Regions from separate parts of the Nocardioides sp. NPDC004968 genome, predicted to be linked through region 2. Evidence: riboswitches for the same ligand, from Rfam matches in the RefSeq annotation. Region 2 holds a riboswitch; each other region holds the start of a gene.
What was found. A riboswitch is a leader RNA that binds a small molecule or an ion and turns the genes downstream of it on or off. The one in region 2 is predicted to bind cobalamin.

Region 1 (4,630 bases), on a different contig from region 2:
GCGATCGTCAGGGTCGCGCCCGAGCGCCCGCTGCGCTGGCTGGTCGGTCTGGCCGGCCTAGGTCTCGCCCTGCACCTCGCCACAACCTGACCCCGACTCGGCCCGATAGGCTCCGGCCGCTGTCACGGGTCATAGGAGGACGAAGCGTTCATGGGTTCGAGCAACATCTCGGTGCGCGCCCGGGTGCGTGCGCTGGTCGAGGACGACCTCTTCCAGAAGACGATCATCGGGGTGATCATCCTCAACGCGGTGGTCCTCGGGGTGGAGACGATGGTCCCCGAACACCTCGCCCACGAGCTGGCGCTGCTCGACAGCGTGCTCCTCGGTGTCTTCGTCGTCGAGCTGGTGCTTCGGCTGGTGGCGTACGGACCGAAGTTCTTCCGAGACCCGTGGAACATCTTCGACACCGTGATCGTCGCGATCGCGCTGGTGCCGGCGACCGGACCGATGTCGGTGCTGCGGGCGCTGCGGATCCTGCGCGTGCTGCGCCTGGTCAACTCGGTCCCGTCCATGCGCCGCGTCGTCGACGGCCTGATCGCGGCGATGCCCGGGATGGGCTCGGTCGCGGCGCTGCTGGGGCTGATGATGTACGTCGCGGTGGTCATCTCGACCAACCTCTACAGCTCGATCGCGCCGGAGTACTTCGGCGACCTCGGCACCAGCGCGTTCACGCTGTTCCAGACCATGACCGGGGAGGCCTGGCCCGACATCGCCCGTGAGGTCATGGCCGAGGACCCCTCCGCCTGGATCTTCTTCGTCGTCTTCATCCTGGTGATGACCTTCGCGGTCCTCAACCTCTTCCTCGCCGTGGTCGTCTCCGGCATGGAGAGCGTCGAGACTCTCGCCGAGCACGAGGAGGAGACCGACGCCGAGATGATGGCCATCCTCACCTCGTTGCGCGAGGACCTCACCGCCGTACGCGAGGAGTTGGCCGCGACCCGGGCGGAGCTGCGGTCGGACTCAGATCTGGACTCAGCTGCCCGCTGAGGTGATCTCCTGCAGGACCACGTTGCGGGGGCCGTCGGCGGTGCCCTTGACCACCCGCAGGAAGTAGGGCTGGTCGGGGTTGTGGTTCGGGTCGAAGGTCCAGTTCCCGCGGGGGCTGACGATGGTGCCGACCGAGCCGAGGGAGTCGGCGATCTCGTTGCGGTTGACGTCGTCGGAGAGGTCGAGCGCCTTGTCGAGCGCGGCCGCGGCGTCGTAGGCCTGCACCGAGTAGACCGTCGGGGTGGCGTCGTACGCCTTGCGGTAGTCCTTCACGAAGGCGTCGTTCATCAGCGAGTCCATCGCATCGCTGTAGTGCAGCGCGGTGCGTACGCCGGACGCGGTGCTGCCCAGCGCGGACAGCACGTCGCCCTCGGTGAGGAAGCCCGGGCCGTAGAGTCTGGTGCTCTTGGCCAGCCCGGACTCGCGGTACTGCCTCACGAACGCCTCCGCCTCCTTGCCGGCATAGGCGGCGAAGATCGCGTCCGCGCCCGAGTCCTTCGCCTTGTCGAAGAGGCCCGACCACTCCTCGGTCACGCCGGCCGGGGTGTAGCTCTGACCCGCCACGCTGCTGCCAGCCGCCTCCAGGGCGATCATGAAGCTGTCGGAGAACTCGTGACCGGCCGCGTCGTCGGAGCCGATGACGTACGCCGTGCCTCGGTCGGTCTCCTGGGCGACCGCCTTCCCGAGGGCGCCGCCGATGTCAGAGTTGGTGGAGGACGTACGCCACAGGTAGTCGGAGCCGTCGGTGAGCTGGTCGGCGCCGGCGCCGGTCACGATCAGCGGCGTCTCGCTGTTGTTCGCGACGTCCTTGGCCGCGAGCGCCGTCTCCGAGCTCACCAACCCGACGACCGCCTGGACCTCGTCGTCCTGGATCAGCCTGGTCACCGCGGCGACGCCGGTCTCGGCCCGGTCGCCCTCGTCGGCGTCGACGACGTCGATCAGCCGGCCGCCGAGCTTCCCGCCGTGCTGGTCGAGGTAGAGGTCGAAGCCTCGTGACATGTCGGTGCCGATCGACTTGTGGACGCCGGAGGTCGGCACCACCAGACCGATCGAGACCTTCGCCTCCGAGGTCGTGGCGCAGGCTGTCAAACCGAGCGCGAGCGCCGGGATGGGCGCGAGAACGAAGCGTTGCCGGCGAGCCGAGCCTGTCACGGGAGACTCCATCTGTGGGGGTGGCCTCGGGAGATTTCGAGTAGCCGAACACTGGCACAGACCGCGGCCGGGCGGTGAGCAATTCGGCGCCGTGTCCGCAAGTCGGTAGTCTCGCCCTGCCAGTCGTACTCCATGCCTGATGGGGTCAGGGAACCCGGTGAAAGTCCGGGACTGACGCGCAGCGGTGAGGATGACGGGCGGGGCACGCCCTCCTTCCGGGGAGGGCAGCCACTGGAGCCTGGCTCCGGGAAGGCGCTCCGTTCCGATCGATTCCGAGTCCGAAGACCTGCTGGCTCTGGCGGCGCCCGCCGCCAGGTCACCACGTGCCCCGCGCAAGGGCACATGACGCAGAGCAGGTGTCCTGATGGCGCGAGTCCGAACCGACCGGTGCCCCGGAGTCGGTCGTCCATGGGCGGCCGAGGACGGCCTGCTGGTGCGGCTGCGCCTGATCGGCGGGTCCGTCTCGTCCGCCGCGCTGCTCTCGCTGATCTCCGTGGCGGAGACCTACGGCGACGGGCGGATCTATCTCACCGGTCGCGCCAACCTGCAGGTGCGCGGCCTGCCGAGTCTCGACGGCGGGCTGCCCGGCGAGGTGCTCACCGCGCTGAAGGCGACCGGTCTGGTTCCGGCGCAGACCCACGAGCTCGTACGCAACGTGATGGTCTCTCCGCAGACCGGGCTCGCCGGGGGCCGCGCCGACCTGCGCGGCGTCGCGGCGTCGCTGGACCGGCTGCTGTGCGCCTCGCCGCGGCTGGCCGCGCTGCCGGGGCGGTTCCTCTTCGTGCTCGACGACGGTCGCGGCGACCTGGTCTCGCGGGAGTGCGACCTCGGGCTGGTGGCGCTCTCCGCCGTCGAGGGTCAGCTCCGGGTCGGTGACTCGTGGGGGCCCGTCGTACCGCTCACCGAGGCCGCGTCCCGGCTGGTCGCGCTCGCCTCGCGCTTCTTGGACGTACGCGGCGAGGGGCCGTCCGCGCCCTGGCACGTCGCCGAGCTGGACGCACCGATGGTCGAGCCGGTCGCGGCCGACGATCGGGTCCCGGCCGAGGCCGAGGAGCTCGGCTTCGGGCAGGTGCCCGGTGGCGAGCACGTCGCCGCCCCGGACGGAGCCCTGGACCGGGCCGCGGTCTCGGCTCTTGCGGAGCGGGCGCCGGCGGTGGTGGTGACGCCGTGGCGCGGCGTACTCGTGCCTTCGCCGCAGGTGCGCCCTCCTCGGCGCTACGACTACATCGACCAGGGGCCGGCGATCTACGTCGACTCCTTCGCGACCATCCGGCGCGAGGCCGACCTCTCCGCCGTGCCCGCCGACGCCGAGCGGCTCGCGGTGCGGATGATTCACGGCAGCGGGCAGGTCGACCTCGCCTCCGACCTGGTCATCCACCCCGATCTGGTGAAGGCCGCTAGGGGCGCGCTGGAGGCCGGGGCGCCGATCCTGTGCGACGCGACGATGGTCGCCACCGGGGTCACCCGCAGCCGGCTCCCGCGCGACAACGAGGTGCTCTGCATGCTCGGCGACGACCGGGTCCCGGCGCTCGCCCGGGAGTGGGCGACGACCCGTACCGCCGCCGCGCTGTCGCTGTGGGAGCCCTACCTCGAGGGTGCGGTGGTCGCCATCGGCAACGCCCCGACGGCCCTCTTCCACCTGCTCGAGATGATCCTCGACGGCGGTCCGCGGCCGGCGGCGATCGTCGGCTGCCCGGTCGGCTTCATCGGCGCGGCCGAGTCCAAGGAGGCGCTGGCCGCCTTCGCCGACGAGCACGGGATCGACATCCCCTTCGTCACCGTCCGGGGCCGCCGCGGCGGCTCCGCGATGACCTCCTCCGCCCTCAACGCACTCGCCCAGGAGCAGGAATGAGCACGGATGTACGCGGGCGGTTCACCGTTGTCGGCATCGGTCCCGGCGATCCCGAGCTGATCACCCTCAAGGCCGCCCGGCTGATCGGCGCGGCCCCGGTGATCGCCTACCACGCCGGGGTGCGCAAGCAGTCGCACGCTCGCCGGATCGCGTCCTCGCTGATCCCTGCGGAGGCGATCGAGGAGGAGCTGCGCTACCCGGTCACCACCGGCACCACCTCGCACCCGGGCGGCTATGTCGGGGCGATGGCCGAGTTCTACGAGTCCTGCGCGGTCCGGCTCTCCGCTCACCTCGACGCCGGCCGCGACGTGGTCCTGCTCGCCGAGGGCGACCCGCTCTTCTACGGCTCCTCGATGTATCTCCACGACCGGTTCAAGGAGGTCTACGAGACCTCCGTCGTGCCGGGCGTCCCCGCCTTCGCGGCCGCCACCGCCGCGGTCTCCACCCCGCTGGTGCGCCAGACCGACGTCCTCACCGTCCTGCCCGGCACCCTGCCCGAGCCCGAGCTCGCCCGTCGCCTGGCCGACACCGAGGCCGCGATCATCATGAAGCTCGGCCGGACCTTCCCCGCGGTCCGTTCCGCGCTCGCGGCCGCCGGGCGACTCGAGGGTGCCTGGTACGTCGAGCGTGCCTCGCAGC
Region 2 (4,630 bases):
CGGTGACCGAGAGGTCGGGGAAGAGGGTCGGCTCCTGGTAGATGACCGCGACCCCGGCCTGCTTGGCGTCGGCGGTGTTGCGGAAGTCGACCTGTTCCCCGGAGAGCAGGTAGTCGCCGGCGTCGCGGCGATAGAGCCCGGCGACGATCTTGACCAGGGTCGACTTCCCGGCACCGTTCTCCCCCACGAGCGCGTGGATGGATCCGGCCTCGACCCGGAGGCTTCCGGACCGGAGGGCGCGTACGGGGCCGAACGACTTGGCCACGTCCCGCAGCTCCAGTGCGGCGGGTGTGTCCGGCATGGGCAGCTCCTCGAATTGAAAGGTTTCAAGCCTGGTTTACGCTAGTGATGGCAATCACATACGTCAACACTCTGAGGCCGCTAATTTGAGCGAGATCCGGACTTTGTCATCAGACCGCGTCGGCGCCCGCCCGCATCCGGGCGGGAATCCCGCCGCGTCAGACGGCGTTCAGAGACCCATGCACGCACTCTGGGTATGGGCACATCCGCACGCGTCATCACTCAACGGACGGTTGCGCGAGGTCGGCGCGAACACGCTCGGCGCCGCCGGCTGGAGCGTCGACGAGATCGACCTCTATCGAGAAGGTTTCAATCCACTTCTGGTGGAGCGGGGCGAGGCCGACGTACGCCGCCACCAGGACCGGCTGCGGGAGGCCGATCTGCTGGTCGTGCAGTTCCCGCTGTGGTGGTATTCGGTGCCGGCCATCCTCAAGGGCTGGATCGACCGGGTCTTCGAGTCGGGGTTCGCCTTCGACGTACCGGATCCGGAGACCGGCAAGCCGCTCAAGTACGGCAAGGGTGGTCTGGTCGGCAAGCGCGCGCTGACGATCGTCACCGCCGGTGACCGGGCCGCGACGCTGGGCCCGCGCGGGATCAGCGGCGACATCGAGGACGTCCTGTGGCCCCTTCTGCACGGCACGTTCTGGTACACCGGGATGGACCCGCTGCGCCCGCACCTGATCACCGACACCGACACCATCGACGCCCAGGTCATGGCGCGGATCGAGGCCGACCTGAGCGTACGTCTCGAGGGCGTGATGACGGAGCCGCGGATCGACTACCGGCCGATGGCCGAGGAGCACTACGACCACACGATCAGACTCCACGACTCGGTCGCGCCCGGGGAGGACGGGCTGAGCGCCCATCGCGAGGGCTGAGGTCGTCCCCCACGGGGGCGGGGCCCCCTGCTACGGTCTTGGAGCCAGCCGCTTGGGACGTAGTCCCGGCACGGGAACCCGGTGAGAGTCCGGGACTGACGCGCAGCGGTGTGGGTGACGGACGGGACACTGTGCCACTGGGCCCTCGGGCCTGGGAAGGCGTCTCGCGCCGGTCGATCCCGAGTCCGAAGACCTGCTGGCCCTGCAGCAGACCGCTGCCGGTCAGGACGGGCGACGCGCACCAGCCCGCGACCAGCTCGAGGACCGACGTGCACCTCTCCCGCACCATCCGAACGTTCACCGCGAGCACCGTCCTGGTGCTCTGCTCCGCACTGGCCGGCTGCGCCGCCGACCAGCCCTCCGGCGCACAGCAGGCGGCCGCCGACACCACCGGCTTCCCGCTCACCCTGACCAACTGCGGGCGCGAGATCACCCTCGAGGCACCGCCCGAGCGCGTCGTCTCGCTCAACCAGGGCTCCACGGAGATCCTGCTCTCGCTCGGACTGGCCGACCGGATGGCCGGAACTGCGACCTGGACCGACCCGGTGCTCGACTCGCTGGCCGCGGACAACAAGGACGTGCCCCGGATGGCCGAGAACGCGCCCTCCTACGAGCGCGTCCTGGAGGCCGAGCCGGACTTCGTCACGGCCTCATTCATCAGCACGCTGGGCGAGGGCGGGGTGACCACGCCCGAGGACCTGGAGAAGCTCGGCGTCGGCTCCTACCTCTCCCCCGCCGAGTGTCTCAAGGACAACGAGGGCGATGACGACGGCACCCGCCACGACGCCCTCGAGATCGACACGATCTTCCAGGAGATCACCGACCTGGCGCGGATCTTCGGCGTCCCCGAGCGGGGCGAGGAGCTCGTCGCCGACCTGTCGAAGCGGCTGGAGACCGCCCGGACCGAGGCGCCAAAGGGCGAGGTGAGCGCGATGTACTGGTTCGCCAACTCCGAGTCGCCCTATCTGGCCGGCTGCTGCGGCGGCCCGGGGATCATCGGCCGCACCCTCGGCATCGAGAACGTCTTCGACGACACCACCGACGAGTGGCCGCAGATCAACTGGGAGACCGTCGCCGAGCGCAACCCCGATGTCATCGTCCTCGGCGACCTGACCCGCAAGAGCCAGACCGCCGAGACCGCACGCGCCAAGATCGACTACCTGAAGAGCAACCCGGTCACCGCCCGGATGGACGCAGTCCGGAACGATCGCTTCGTGACGCTCTCCGGAGCCGAGCTCAACCCCTCGATCCGCACCGTCTACGCGGTCGAGAACGTCGCGGACCAGCTGGCCGACCTCGACCTCCGCTGATGCCCGTACGCCTCCCCCGCGCCGGCGTCCTGCTGGTGGCGCCGCTGGTGGTGCTGGCCTCGGTCGCAGGCGCCATCACCGTTGGGCCCTCCGACCTGAGCGTCGCCGACGTCTACGGCGTCGTCGCCGACAGGGCCGGGCTCGGGCTCTCCGACCTCACTCTGCTCCAACAGAGCATCGTGTGGGACCTGCGGCTGCCGCGTACGTTGCTGGCCGGGATCTGCGGAGCCGGACTGGCGATCTGCGGAGTGATCCTGCAGTCGCTGCTGCGCAACCCGCTCGCCGACCCGTTCGTGCTCGGGATCTCCTCTGGAGCCTCCACCGGGGCGGTCGCGGTCGTCGTGCTCGGCGTCGGCTCGGGCGCGATCGGTCTCTCCACCGGGGCGTTCGCGGGCGCGCTCGTCTCGTTCGCGCTCGTGCTGCTGCTGGCCTCGCTCGCCGGCGGCACCACCGACCGGCTCGTGCTGGCCGGCATCGCCGCCACCCAGCTCTTCTCGGCACTCACCTCGTTCATCGTGTTCACCGCGGCCGACGCCGAGCAGACGCGCGGAGTGCTCTTCTGGCTGCTCGGGTCGCTCTCCTCGGCGAGCTGGACCGACGTACTCGTCTGCGGGGTGATCGTGCTCGGCGGGCTGCTCTGCTGCGTCGCGGGCGCCGGGTGGCTGGACGCGTTCGCGTTCGGCAACGACGCGGCGGCTTCGCTCGGCGTCGACGTCACGCGCATCCGGGCCGTGCTCCTCGTGCTCACGGCGCTGATGACGGCCGTCATCGTCTCCACGTCCGGAGCGATCGGCTTCGTCGGTCTGGTCCTGCCCCACTTCGCCCGCGCGCTGGTCGGCGCCGGGCACCGGCTGCTGCTCCCGGCCACCGCGCTGCTCGGCGCGATCTTCCTGATCTGGGTCGACACCGCGGCCCGGACGGTGATCGACCCCGAGGAGCTTCCGGTCGGGGTGGCGACCGCGCTGGTCGGGGTGCCGGCCTTCGCGCTGGTGCTGCTGAGGGCGCGACGATGACCGCGCTCGAGGCCGGCCGGGTCCGATGGGCTCCCCGTGGCCGGCTCGTCGTCGACGAGGTGTCCCTGCAGGTCGAGGACGGCACCACCGTCGGACTGCTCGGTCCCAACGGTTCCGGGAAGTCCTCGCTGATCCGGATCCTGGCCGGGCTGAAGCCACCGGACTCCGGGGACGTCCTGCTCGACGGCAGCCCGCTCGCCGGCATGTCCCGGCGTCGGCTGGCACGCCGGCTCGCGGTCGTCGAGCAGGAGCCGGCGACCAGCCAGGACCTCCGCGTACGCGACGTTGTCGGGCTCGGCCGGGTCCCCCACCGCCCGGCCTGGGCTCCCGACAGCGCCCACGACCGTGCCGTCATCGAGGAGGCCGCCGCCCACGCCGGCATCGCCGACCGCCTCGACCAGCGCTTCTCGACCCTCTCGGGCGGCGAGCGGCAACGTACGCAGATCGCTCGGGCGCTCGCCCAGGAGCCCGAGATCCTGCTCCTGGACGAGCCGACGAACCACCTCGACGTACGTCACCAGCTGGCCCTGCTCTCACTGGTCCGCCGGATGCCCACGACCTGCCTCGTCGCCCTGCACGACCTCAACCTCGCCGCCGCCTACTGCGACCAGGTCTTCGTGCTCTCCGAGGGCCGCGTCGTGGCCGGCGGACCGCCCGCGCAGGTGCTCACCGAGACCCTCATCGCCGACGTCTACGGCGTGCGAGCCCGGGTGCATCACGACGACGGCGTCGTCATCCGCTTCCTCGGGCCCGTCACGTCCTAGAGCTGCGAGTCGTAGACGCGTACGTAGTCCACGACCATGCTCTGCGGGAACTGGGTCGTGCCGTCGGGGTTGCCGGGCCAGTTGCCGCCGACCGCGACGTTGAGGATGAAGAAGAACGGCTGGTCGAAGACCCAGGGGTTGGCGCCGGTGTTGGCCGTGGTGAAGGTCTGATAGGCCACCCCGTCGACCGACCAGGTGATCGAGCCGGGCCGCCAGTCGATCGCGAAGGTGTGGAAGGTGTCGGCGAAGGACCAGCCCTGCGGGTGCATGTACTGACCGGTGATGCCGTTGCCGCCGGAGTATCCCGGGCCATGCAGGGTGCCGTGGACCAGGTGGGGCTCGTAGCCGACGTTCTCCATGATGTC
Region 3 (4,630 bases), on a different contig from region 2:
CGCCGGCGCCGACGGCCAGGGCGATCGAGATGATCCCGCCGTCGTAGGCGTACAGCTCGGTCACCGGCTCGTCGACCGTGAGCTCCTCACCGCAGTTCTCGACGGTGATCGTGCCCTCCCCCGCCTCTTCGACGGCGGAGTTCTCCGCGCCGCAGGCCGTCAGGATCGTGGTGCCGAGCGCGAGCGCGGCGAGGCAGACGAGGCCGGGGCGTACGGGGCTGGTGATGCGCTGGGTCATGCCGATCGGTCCTTCCGAGGGTGGATGAGAAGGTGGGGCTGGTCCAGATGTGGATGCGGCACCTGGACCGAGCCGACGCCGAAGTGGTGCTCGACGCGGATGGTGTCGAGGACCTCGGCAGGCGGGCCATGGGCCACGACTGTCGCCGGGCCACTCTGTGGATCACCGGAGGGCTCGCTGCCTGGCGGCCGACCGAGGACCGCCAGCCGGTCGAAGGATCGGAGCGCCAGGTCGAGGTCGTGGATGGTCGCGACCAGGGTCTCGGCCCGGTCGGCGACGCTTTGAAGCAACCGCAGCTGCCAGGCGACATCGAGATGGTTGGTGGGCTCGTCCAGGAGCATCACCGGGCACTCCTGGGCGAGGCCGCGGGCCATCACCGCCCGGCGCCGCTCGCCGCCGGAGAGCCGCTCGCACGGGTCGTCGATGCGGTCGGCGAGGCCGACGGCGTCGAGAGCCGCCCGGACGATCTCGCGCTCCTGCCGTCCGCCCCGGGACCAGGGCCGGGTGCGGGGCACCCGGCCCAGCGCCACCATCTCCCCGACGAGCAGCTCGGCGGAGACGACCTCCTCCTGGGGGACGTACGCCATCCGCCGGGCGCGTTCACGCGAGCCGATCCGGGCCGTCTCGTGGAGCCGGCCGGTCTCGTCGGCGAGATGGGCCAGCCCGGCGCTGGGCCGCAGAACCCCGGCAAGGATCCGCAGCAGGGTCGACTTGCCCACGCCGTTCACCCCCACGATCCCGAGGCGGGTGCCCACCGGCACGTCCAGATCGACATCGCGAAGCACCTCGCGCTCGCCCAGCCGGGCCGCGACCCCGCGCAGCCGCAGCGCGGGCCGGCCGCTCACGCGTTACCGCCGAAGCGATACCGGCCACGGCCCAGCAGCAGCAGGAAGAGCGGCGCGCCGACGACGCCGGTGACCACCCCCAGCGGGATCTCCTGGGGGCGGGCCACCACCCGGGCGAGCACGTCGACCCACAGCAGGAACAGCCCGCCTCCCAGGGCCGCGACCGGGAGCACCACCCGGTGCTGGGCGCCCACGAGCAGCCGGGCCGCGTGCGGCACGATCAGCCCCACGAACCCGATCCCACCGCTGACCGCGACCAGGACCCCGACCAGCACGGCCAGCGCGACGAACAGAGTCGTACGCAGCGCCGCGACGTTCACGCCGAGCGCGGCAGCGGTCTCGGGGCCGGCGGCCAGGGCGTCCAGCCAACGGTGGAGCGCCAGCATTCCGAGCCCCAGGACGAGACTGAGGACCGCGGGCAGCCACAGCTTCTCCCAGCTGGCGCCACCGACGCTGCCGAGCATCCAGAACATCACCGAGTCGGCCGCGCGCGGATCATCGCTCATGAAGACCAGGAACGAGGCGATCGCGGAGAGCCCCGAGGAGAGCACGACACCCGAGAGCACCAGCCTGATCGGGGTCAACCCGCCCTGTGCGGTGGCCACCAGCCACACCAGCATGGCCGAGCCGACCGCCCCGAGCAGCGCGCCGCCGGAGACCGCATAGATGCCGAGGCCGCCCAGCGCCCCGGTGGTGATCGCCGCCGTCGCTCCCACCGAGGCGCCCGAGCTGATCCCGAGCAGGAACGGGTCGGCGAGCGGGTTACGGACCAGGGTCTGCATGCCGGCGCCGGCGACGGCGAGGCCGGCGCCCACGGCGAGCGCCATCAGCGCCCTGGGGACGCGCAGCTCCCACACGATCACGTCCCACTTCCCCGTGGCGTCGCCCTGGAGCCGGTCGCCGACGGTCGCGACGACCTCACCGATCGGTATCCGCTCGGACCCGAAGGCCAGGGACGCGACGGCGCTGAGCGCCGAGGCGAGCAGCAGCCCGGCCACCAGCGGCACGAACGGGACTCGTCGTCTCCCCTCACGAGCACGGCGCGGGCTCAGGGTCTCGCGGGACAGCGTTTCCACGGCGGTCGGCCTCTCAGGTCCTCTGGACCCTGGTCGCGAGGGCCGTGACGTATATCTGAGCCGACAGGTTTTCGGACTCGGGTTCACCCGGCGACGCCGCCTTCCCAGGGACTCGGTCCCCAGTGGCTTCCTGGTCGTCGCCGTCGCCCTCACCGCTGCGCGCCAGTCCCGGATTCACACCGGAGTTCCCTGGCATCCATCAGGATGCGTTCGACTCGGCGCAGAGGCTAGCACGGGCTGCGGAGACGGTGTCGGGGAAGTTTCCGACGACACGGCAGAACACAAGATCTAGGAAGTTGCATTGGTGTAATTCCCGCATATAGTGGTCCTCGCAGCTGGTTCTCCCACCTCGGCGACGGGGCGGGAGAGGCAAGAGGGAACCCGGTGTGAGTCCGGGACTGCCCCGCAGCGGTGAGTGGGAACGACCGCCGTCACGAAGCACTGGGAGCAAGCCGGCTCCTGGGAAGCGACGGCCACTAGGACCGAGCACGATGACGCCCACGAGTCCGAAGACCTGCCAGTGCCCACCTCATGGTGGGGTCCGCGACCTCGAGGGAAGGTCAGGGGATCGAGCGAGCACCACGTGACCGGGTCCGCCCGGCGCGCTGCCGCCGTCCTCCCTGCCCCGGCACGGATGCACGAGACATCCAGCGGGCCGGGGGCCCGCGTGAGCAAGGGGCATGGGGCTTGATCGACACCGAGGGTCTACCGATCCGCACCGAGAAGTCGGCGTACGTCTTCGACTATCCGATGGCCGAGGACCTGGCGAAGAAGCAGCGGAGCATCTTCTGGACCGCCGAGGAGATCCCGGTCGAGAACGACAAGCAGGACTTCCTGGTCAACATGACCGACGCCGAGCAGGCCGCGGTCAAGACCACGCTGAAGCTGTTCACCATCTACGAGCTGATCCTCGGCGGCGAGGTGTGGGGCGACCGGATCTTCCACGCGTTCCCGCGTCCGGAGGTCCAGATGATGTCCAACGCCTTCTCGTTCGCCGAGCTGAACATGCACGCGCCGTTCTACGCGAAGCTCAACAAGGTCCTGATGATCGACACCGAGGAGTTCTACGACTCCTACAAGAACGACCCGGTGCTGGCCGAGCGGATCCAGTTCGTGTGGGACGCGATCGCCGACGAGGACCTGCTCTACGCGCTGAGCGTCTTCACGCTGATGGAGAACTGCGTCCTCTACTCCAACTTCGCCTTCCTCAAGCACTTCCAGTCCGGCGGGAAGAACCTGCTGCAGAACGTGATCAGCGGCATCAACTTCTCCGCCCGCGACGAGAACCTGCACGCCACCGGCGGCGCCTGGCTGTTCAACACCACCCTCGACGAGTACGCCGCCACCGTCCCTGCCGACAAGTTCGAGGCCGAGCGCGACGACCTCTTCGCGAGGGTCCGTGGCGTCGCCGAGCACCTCTACGCCCACGAGGCCCGGATCGTCGAGATGCTCTTCGACGACGGGCCGATCGCCGGCATCGACCAGGCCGACCTGGAGACCTTCGTGAGGTCCCGCATCGACATGACCCTGGAGAACATGCGGATGGAGCCGCTGTTCAACGTCGAGGCCAACCCGATCGCCGAATGGTTCTACAGCGGCATCAACGGCACCCAGTTCCACGACTTCTTCCAGGTCACCGGCAACGAATACAACCGCAACATCGGCGAGACGGAGTTCAGCTTCTAATGAGCAACAACAACTGGGAGGCGCTCTCGGCCGAGCGCAAGTCCCTGCAGGCCGAGGGCGTCGTGCCCGCCTTCATGACCACGGCGGGCTACGCCATGTTCAAGGCCAAGTACACCGTCGCCGACCAGAGCGTCCGGGAGCGCTACGAGACCATCGCCAGCACCGCCGGCGACCTCGCCGACGAGATGTACCCCCGCGAGGACGGCGTCTCCTGGACGGAGCGGTTCTTCGAGGCGATCTGGAACGGCTGGCTCTCGCCGTCGACGCCGGTGCTGTCCAACCTCGGCACCGACCGGGGTCTGCCCGTCTCGTGCGAGGGCTCGTACGTCGAGGACTCGGTGTGGGGCTTCTACGAGACCCTCAAGGAGGCGGCGATCCTCTCCCAGAACGGGTTCGGGACCTCGGCGTACCTCGGTGATGTCCGGCCCCGCGGCGCGAAGTTCAGCGACAACGGCAAGGCCAACGGCGTGGTCCCGGTCTTCTGCAACTTCGTCGAGATGACCAACCAGATCAGCCAGGGCGCCACCCGCCGCGGCTCCTGGGCGGGCTACCTGCCGGTGGACCACCCGGACTTCTTCGAGCTCGCCGACCTGATCTTCCGCGAGCCCGCCAACAAGAACATCGGCTGGATCTTCAGCCAGGCGTTCATCGACCGGATGCTCGCCGGGGATCGCGATGCTCTGGAGCGCTACCAGCGGGTGCTGAAGATCCGGGTGGTGCTGGGCAAGGGCTACATCTGGAAGGTCGACACCGTCAACGCCGCCCAGACCGAGTCCTACAAGGCC
Region 4 (4,630 bases), on a different contig from region 2:
GAAGAACAGCGTGCGGCGCGTCATGCCGGGCCGGCGCTCGAGCGCGAACCGAAGCTGATGCATGAACGACGTCCATCCCTCGGTGACATCGTCGTAGTACGAGTCCCAGTCCGGGTTGCCGGACAACGGCGCACGAGTCAGCGTGATTCGGACACCGTCGCCGTCCGGCTGGATCTCGAATTTGTCGCCGCCGTTGACGACCAGTGTGCGCCGGTCGGCCTCCTCGACGACGTCGGTGAAGTAGATCGAGTCGATCTCGGCCTCGGCCTCATCGGTGTCCCAGCCGTGCCACTGTCGGATGGCGGCCGGATCCCGCAGCGCCTGCCACGCGGCATCGGCCGAGGCCGACGCGGTGACCTCGATCCGCGGCGTCTCGCCGCGCTGAATGTCATTCATCACTCTGCTCCTGTTCGGACGGTTCGGCCACCGCGGCCGGGGCGGGATGCCCGCCGATGACCACGCGGTACTGACGACCGGTCGGGCTGTCGAAGCTTTCGGCCGTACGCCGCAGCGCTTCGGTCAGCTCCTCGGTGAATCTGTGCACGTCGGCGGCGTCAGCGAAGCGCACGGCGGCCTCGATCGTGAACGTGAGCAGGCGCTTGCCCTGCTCGTCTGCCTTGACCTGCATACGGGCTACATCCCGCACGGTGGCTGCCGCGACCCCGACCAGGTGGTCGGCGGCGAACTGGTCCATGATCCGCCCGGCGCTCTCAGCAGACTCGGATCCGCGGCCCATCACCGATGGGTCGACCACGATCGCACCCGGCTTCGCACGCACGATCCGCTCGACGAATCCGCGGCGCTTCCGCTCCTCGACCAGCTCCACCAACCCGGCCGACTCGAGCGCCCGCAGATGGTAGTTCACCCGCTGGCGAGGCAGCTCGAGCACGGCAGCGAGCTGGGTGGCCGACGTGGGCTCCTGCAGGTGACCGAGCAGCTGCCGACGAATAGGCGACAGCGCCGCGGCCACCCGGTCCGGCTCGTCGACATAGATGATGCCGTTGCTCACAAGATCCAGGATGCAATTGACAAACAGATTTGTCAATTGAGGTGATCGCCCCAGAAACCAGGTGCCACCGACGTACGTCCTGGCTAACGTCTGGCCCATGCCGCAAGCCCGTCTGCGCACCGAGCGCCTCGACCTGGTCCCGCTTTCCGAGGAGCATCTGCCGTTCCTCGTCGAGCTCAACTCGGACCCCGTGGTGCTCCGCCATCTGTTCACCCGCGCGCTCAGGCCGGAGGAGACCGAGGAGCGGATGCACAAGTGGATCCGGGTGGCGAAGGAGACGGAGGCGCTGGGCAAGTGGATCGGGTACGCGGCCGGTGAGGCCGTCGGGCTCTACATGTTCGAGCCGCCCGACAACCCGCCGCGCACCGATGCCGCCGAGCTGGGCTACCGGCTCCCGCAACGCCAGTGGCGCAAGGGCTATGCGAAGGAAGGCTCGCTCGAGCTGCTCCGCCACGGGTTCGAGGACCTCGGGATCGATCGGGTGATCGCGCAGACGATGGCGGTCAACGAGGCGTCCCGCGCGACCATGGTCGCTGTCGGGATGAGCTTCGTACGCGCCTTCCACGAGACCTTCGACGAACCGCTCGCCGGGCACGCCGACGGCGAGGTCGAGTACGAGGTCACCCGCGAGACCTGGCTCGCGCGCCACGCGGGGTAGGCTGCGAGCACGCTCGTGGCGCAGGAACCCGGTGAGAGTCCGGGGCGGTTCCGCCACTGTGACGTCCGTACAGCTTCTGGGCACGGACACAGCCAGACACTGGCCACGGGCAATCCGACCGATCGACGGGGCGAGAACCCCTAGGAGGAACTCGGCATGGCCGACTCTGCACGCGTACGCATCGCCCTTCTGTCCACCTCGGACACCGACCTGCTCTCGGCCCGTGCCAGCGGCGCCGAGTACGCCTGGGCGAACCCGTCGCGAGCGACCGATCTGGAGCAGGTCGTGGCCGACGCCGACCTGGTCGTCTTCCGGCTCCTCGGCTCGCCCACCGACCTGTGGGACGGCCTGAGCGCCGTCAAGGAGCGCGGCACGCCGGTCGTGGTCCTCGGCGGCGAGCAGCAGCCGAGCGCCGAGCTGATGGAGCACTCCACCGTTCCGATGGGTGTCGCCGCCGAGGCTCACCGCTATCTCGCCGAGGGCGGGCCGACGAACCTCGCCCAGCTGCACGCGTTCCTCTCCGACACGGTCCTGCTGACCGGCTTCGGGTTCGAGCCGCCGGCCTCCGTCCCGGCCTGGGGCGTCCCGGAGCGGGTTGTGAACCCCAGCGTGGCCCATGGGTCACCCTCAGCTTCACAACTCCCCAGGATCGGGGTGCTCTACTACCGCGCCCACGAGACCAGCGGGAACACCGCGTTCGCCCACGCGCTGGCCGACGCCATCGACGCGACTGGCGCGGCCACCGGCGTACCCGTCTTCGCGGGTTCCCTCCGCTCGGCCCCCGATGACCTCTACGAGGCGCTCGGCACCCTCGACGCGCTGATCGTGACCGTGCTCGCGGCCGGTGGCTCCGTGCCTGCCTCGGCGAGCGCCGGTGGCGAGGACGAGGCCTGGGACGTGGAGCGGATGGCGGCGCTCGACATCCCGGTGCTGCAGGGCCTGTGCCTGACCAGCTCGCGCGCGGAGTGGGAGGTCTCCGACGACGGCGTCACGCCGCTCGACTCAGCCAACCAGATCGCGATCCCCGAGTTCGACGGGCGGATCATCACCGCCCCGTTCTCCTTCAAGGAGCTCGACGAGCAGGGTCTCCCCCACTACGTCGCCGACCCCGAGCGCACCGCGCGGGTCGCCCGGATCGCGGTCAACCACGCCCGCCTGCGGCACACGGCCAACCCCGACAAGCGCCTCGCGCTGGTGCTCTCCGCCTACCCCACCAAGCACTCCCGGATCGGCAACGCGGTCGGCCTGGACACCCCGGTCTCCGCGATCCGGATGCTGCGCCGGCTCCGCGAGGAGGGCTATGACCTGGGACAGGACAACGAGGTCGTACGCATCCTCGACTCCGTCGCCGCCGAGGAGGGCGACACCGCCGCCGGCGACGCGCTGATCCACGCGCTGATCGCGGCCGGTGGCCAGGACGAGGAGTGGCTGACCAACGCCCAGCTCACCGACGCCCACGTCCGCATCTCGAAGGCCGACTACGACAAGTGGACTGCGGATCTCCCGGCTGACCTGCGCGAACAGATGGTCGAGACCTGGGGGCCGACGCCGGGGAGCCTGTTCGTCAACGACTCGGGTGAGCTCGTGCTGGCCACGCTCCAGGCCGGCAACATCGTCATCCTGATCCAGCCGCCGCGCGGGTTCGGCGAGAACCCGGTCGCGATCTACCACGACCCGGACCTGCCGCCGTCGCACCACTACCTCGGTGCCTACCGCTGGCTCGAGCACGGCTTCCGCGCCGACGCCGTGGTCCACCTCGGCAAGCACGGCTCGATGGAGTGGCTGCCCGGCAAGAACGCCGCGCTCTCGGCGTCCTGCGGCCCGGATGCGGCCATCGGCAACATGCCGCTGATCTACCCGTTCCTGGTCAACGACCCCGGCGAGGGCGCCCAGGCGAAGCGCCGCGCGCACGCCACGATCATCGATCACCTGGTGCCGCCGATGGCACGCGCGGAGTCCTACGGCGACATCGCGCGGCTGGAGTCGTTGATGGAGGAGTACGACCGGATCTCGTCCATGGACCCGGCCAAGCTGCCCGCCATCCGCGGCGAGATCTGGCAGCTGATGAAGGCCGCCGAGCTCCACCGCGACCTCGGCATGGAGGAGCGGCCCGAGGACGACGACTTCGACGACTTCATGCTCCACATCGACGGCTGGCTCTGCGAGATCAAGGACGCCCAGATCCGCGACGGCCTGCACATCCTGGGCGCCGCGCCCGAGGGCGAGGCGCGGGTCAACCTGGTGCTCTCGATCCTGCGCGCCGCGCAGGTGTGGGGCGGCGTCGGCGGCGCCGTGCCCGGGCTGCGAGCGGCGCTCGGACTCAAGGAAGGGGTCTCGACAGGCTCGACCACCGGGAGGTCAGCGGTCGACGAGATCGAGACCCAGGCTCGGGGGCTGGTCGAGCGGATGGACGCGGCCGGCTGGGACCCGGCGGTCGCCGAGACGCTCCACGACGACCCGGCCGTGCGCCAGGTGCTCGTCTTCGCCGCCGAGCAGGTGGTGCCGCGGCTGAACGGGACGACCGACGAGCTGTCCGCCGTCCTGCACGCGCTGGACGGTGGCTTCGTCCCCGCGGGGCCGTCGGGCTCGCCGCTGCGGGGGCTCGTCAACGTACTCCCCACCGGGCGCAACTTCTACACCGTCGACCCGCGCGCGGTGCCGTCGCGGCTGGCGTGGCAGACCGGGCAGGCGATGGCCGACTCGCTGCTGCAGCGCTACCTGGACGAGACCGGCGACTACCCGACATCGGTCGGGCTCTCGGTGTGGGGCACGTCCGCGATGCGTACGTCCGGCGACGACGTCGCCGAGGTGCTCGCACTGCTCGGGGTGCGCCCCGAGTGGGACGAGGCCTCCCGCCGGATCACGCACCTCGACGTCATCTCGCTCGAAGAGCTCGGCAGGCCCCGGATCGACGTGACCGTACGCATCTCCGGGTTCTTCCGCGACGCGTTCCCGCATGTCGT

Region 1: it holds a riboswitch for cobalamin, as region 2 does, so the genes downstream of both, ABZU72_RS27670 (nitrite reductase) here and ABZU72_RS19660 (ABC transporter substrate-binding protein) in region 2, are expected to answer to the same signal.
Region 3: it holds a riboswitch for cobalamin, as region 2 does, so the genes downstream of both, ABZU72_RS28175 (ribonucleotide-diphosphate reductase subunit beta) here and ABZU72_RS19660 (ABC transporter substrate-binding protein) in region 2, are expected to answer to the same signal.
Region 4: it holds a riboswitch for cobalamin, as region 2 does, so the genes downstream of both, cobN (cobaltochelatase subunit CobN) here and ABZU72_RS19660 (ABC transporter substrate-binding protein) in region 2, are expected to answer to the same signal.

The regions. Positions count from the first base shown of each region.
Region 1 is NZ_JBEXJF010000056.1:15,988-20,617, reverse strand. It holds gene ABZU72_RS27685 (sulfite exporter TauE/SafE family protein) at 1-90, shown strand, start outside; gene ABZU72_RS27680 (ion transporter) at 151-987, shown strand; gene ABZU72_RS27675 (ABC transporter substrate-binding protein) at 973-2,139, opposite strand; cobalamin riboswitch at 2,243-2,448, shown strand; partial or broken gene ABZU72_RS27670 (nitrite reductase) at 2,504-2,692, shown strand; gene ABZU72_RS27665 (precorrin-8X methylmutase) at 3,338-3,991, shown strand; gene cobJ (precorrin-3B C(17)-methyltransferase) at 3,988-4,630, shown strand, end outside.
Region 2 is NZ_JBEXJF010000023.1:56,479-61,108, reverse strand. It holds gene ABZU72_RS19670 (sugar ABC transporter ATP-binding protein) at 1-301, opposite strand, end outside; gene ABZU72_RS19665 (NAD(P)H-dependent oxidoreductase) at 480-1,178, shown strand; cobalamin riboswitch at 1,207-1,394, shown strand; gene ABZU72_RS19660 (ABC transporter substrate-binding protein) at 1,448-2,488, shown strand; gene ABZU72_RS19655 (iron chelate uptake ABC transporter family permease subunit) at 2,488-3,501, shown strand; gene ABZU72_RS19650 (ABC transporter ATP-binding protein) at 3,498-4,265, shown strand; gene ABZU72_RS19645 (glycoside hydrolase family 16 protein) at 4,262-4,630, opposite strand, start outside.
Region 3 is NZ_JBEXJF010000063.1:3,543-8,172, forward strand. It holds gene ABZU72_RS28160 (ABC transporter substrate-binding protein) at 1-238, opposite strand, end outside; gene ABZU72_RS28165 (ABC transporter ATP-binding protein) at 235-1,083, opposite strand; gene ABZU72_RS28170 (iron ABC transporter permease) at 1,080-2,090, opposite strand; cobalamin riboswitch at 2,204-2,389, opposite strand; cobalamin riboswitch at 2,479-2,696, shown strand; gene ABZU72_RS28175 (ribonucleotide-diphosphate reductase subunit beta) at 2,847-3,845, shown strand; gene ABZU72_RS28180 (ribonucleotide reductase N-terminal alpha domain-containing protein) at 3,845-4,630, shown strand, end outside.
Region 4 is NZ_JBEXJF010000041.1:3,193-7,822, reverse strand. It holds gene ABZU72_RS24840 (hypothetical protein) at 1-396, opposite strand, end outside; gene ABZU72_RS24835 (helix-turn-helix domain-containing protein) at 389-1,009, opposite strand; gene ABZU72_RS24830 (GNAT family N-acetyltransferase) at 1,107-1,667, shown strand; cobalamin riboswitch at 1,645-1,790, shown strand; gene cobN (cobaltochelatase subunit CobN) at 1,824-4,630, shown strand, end outside.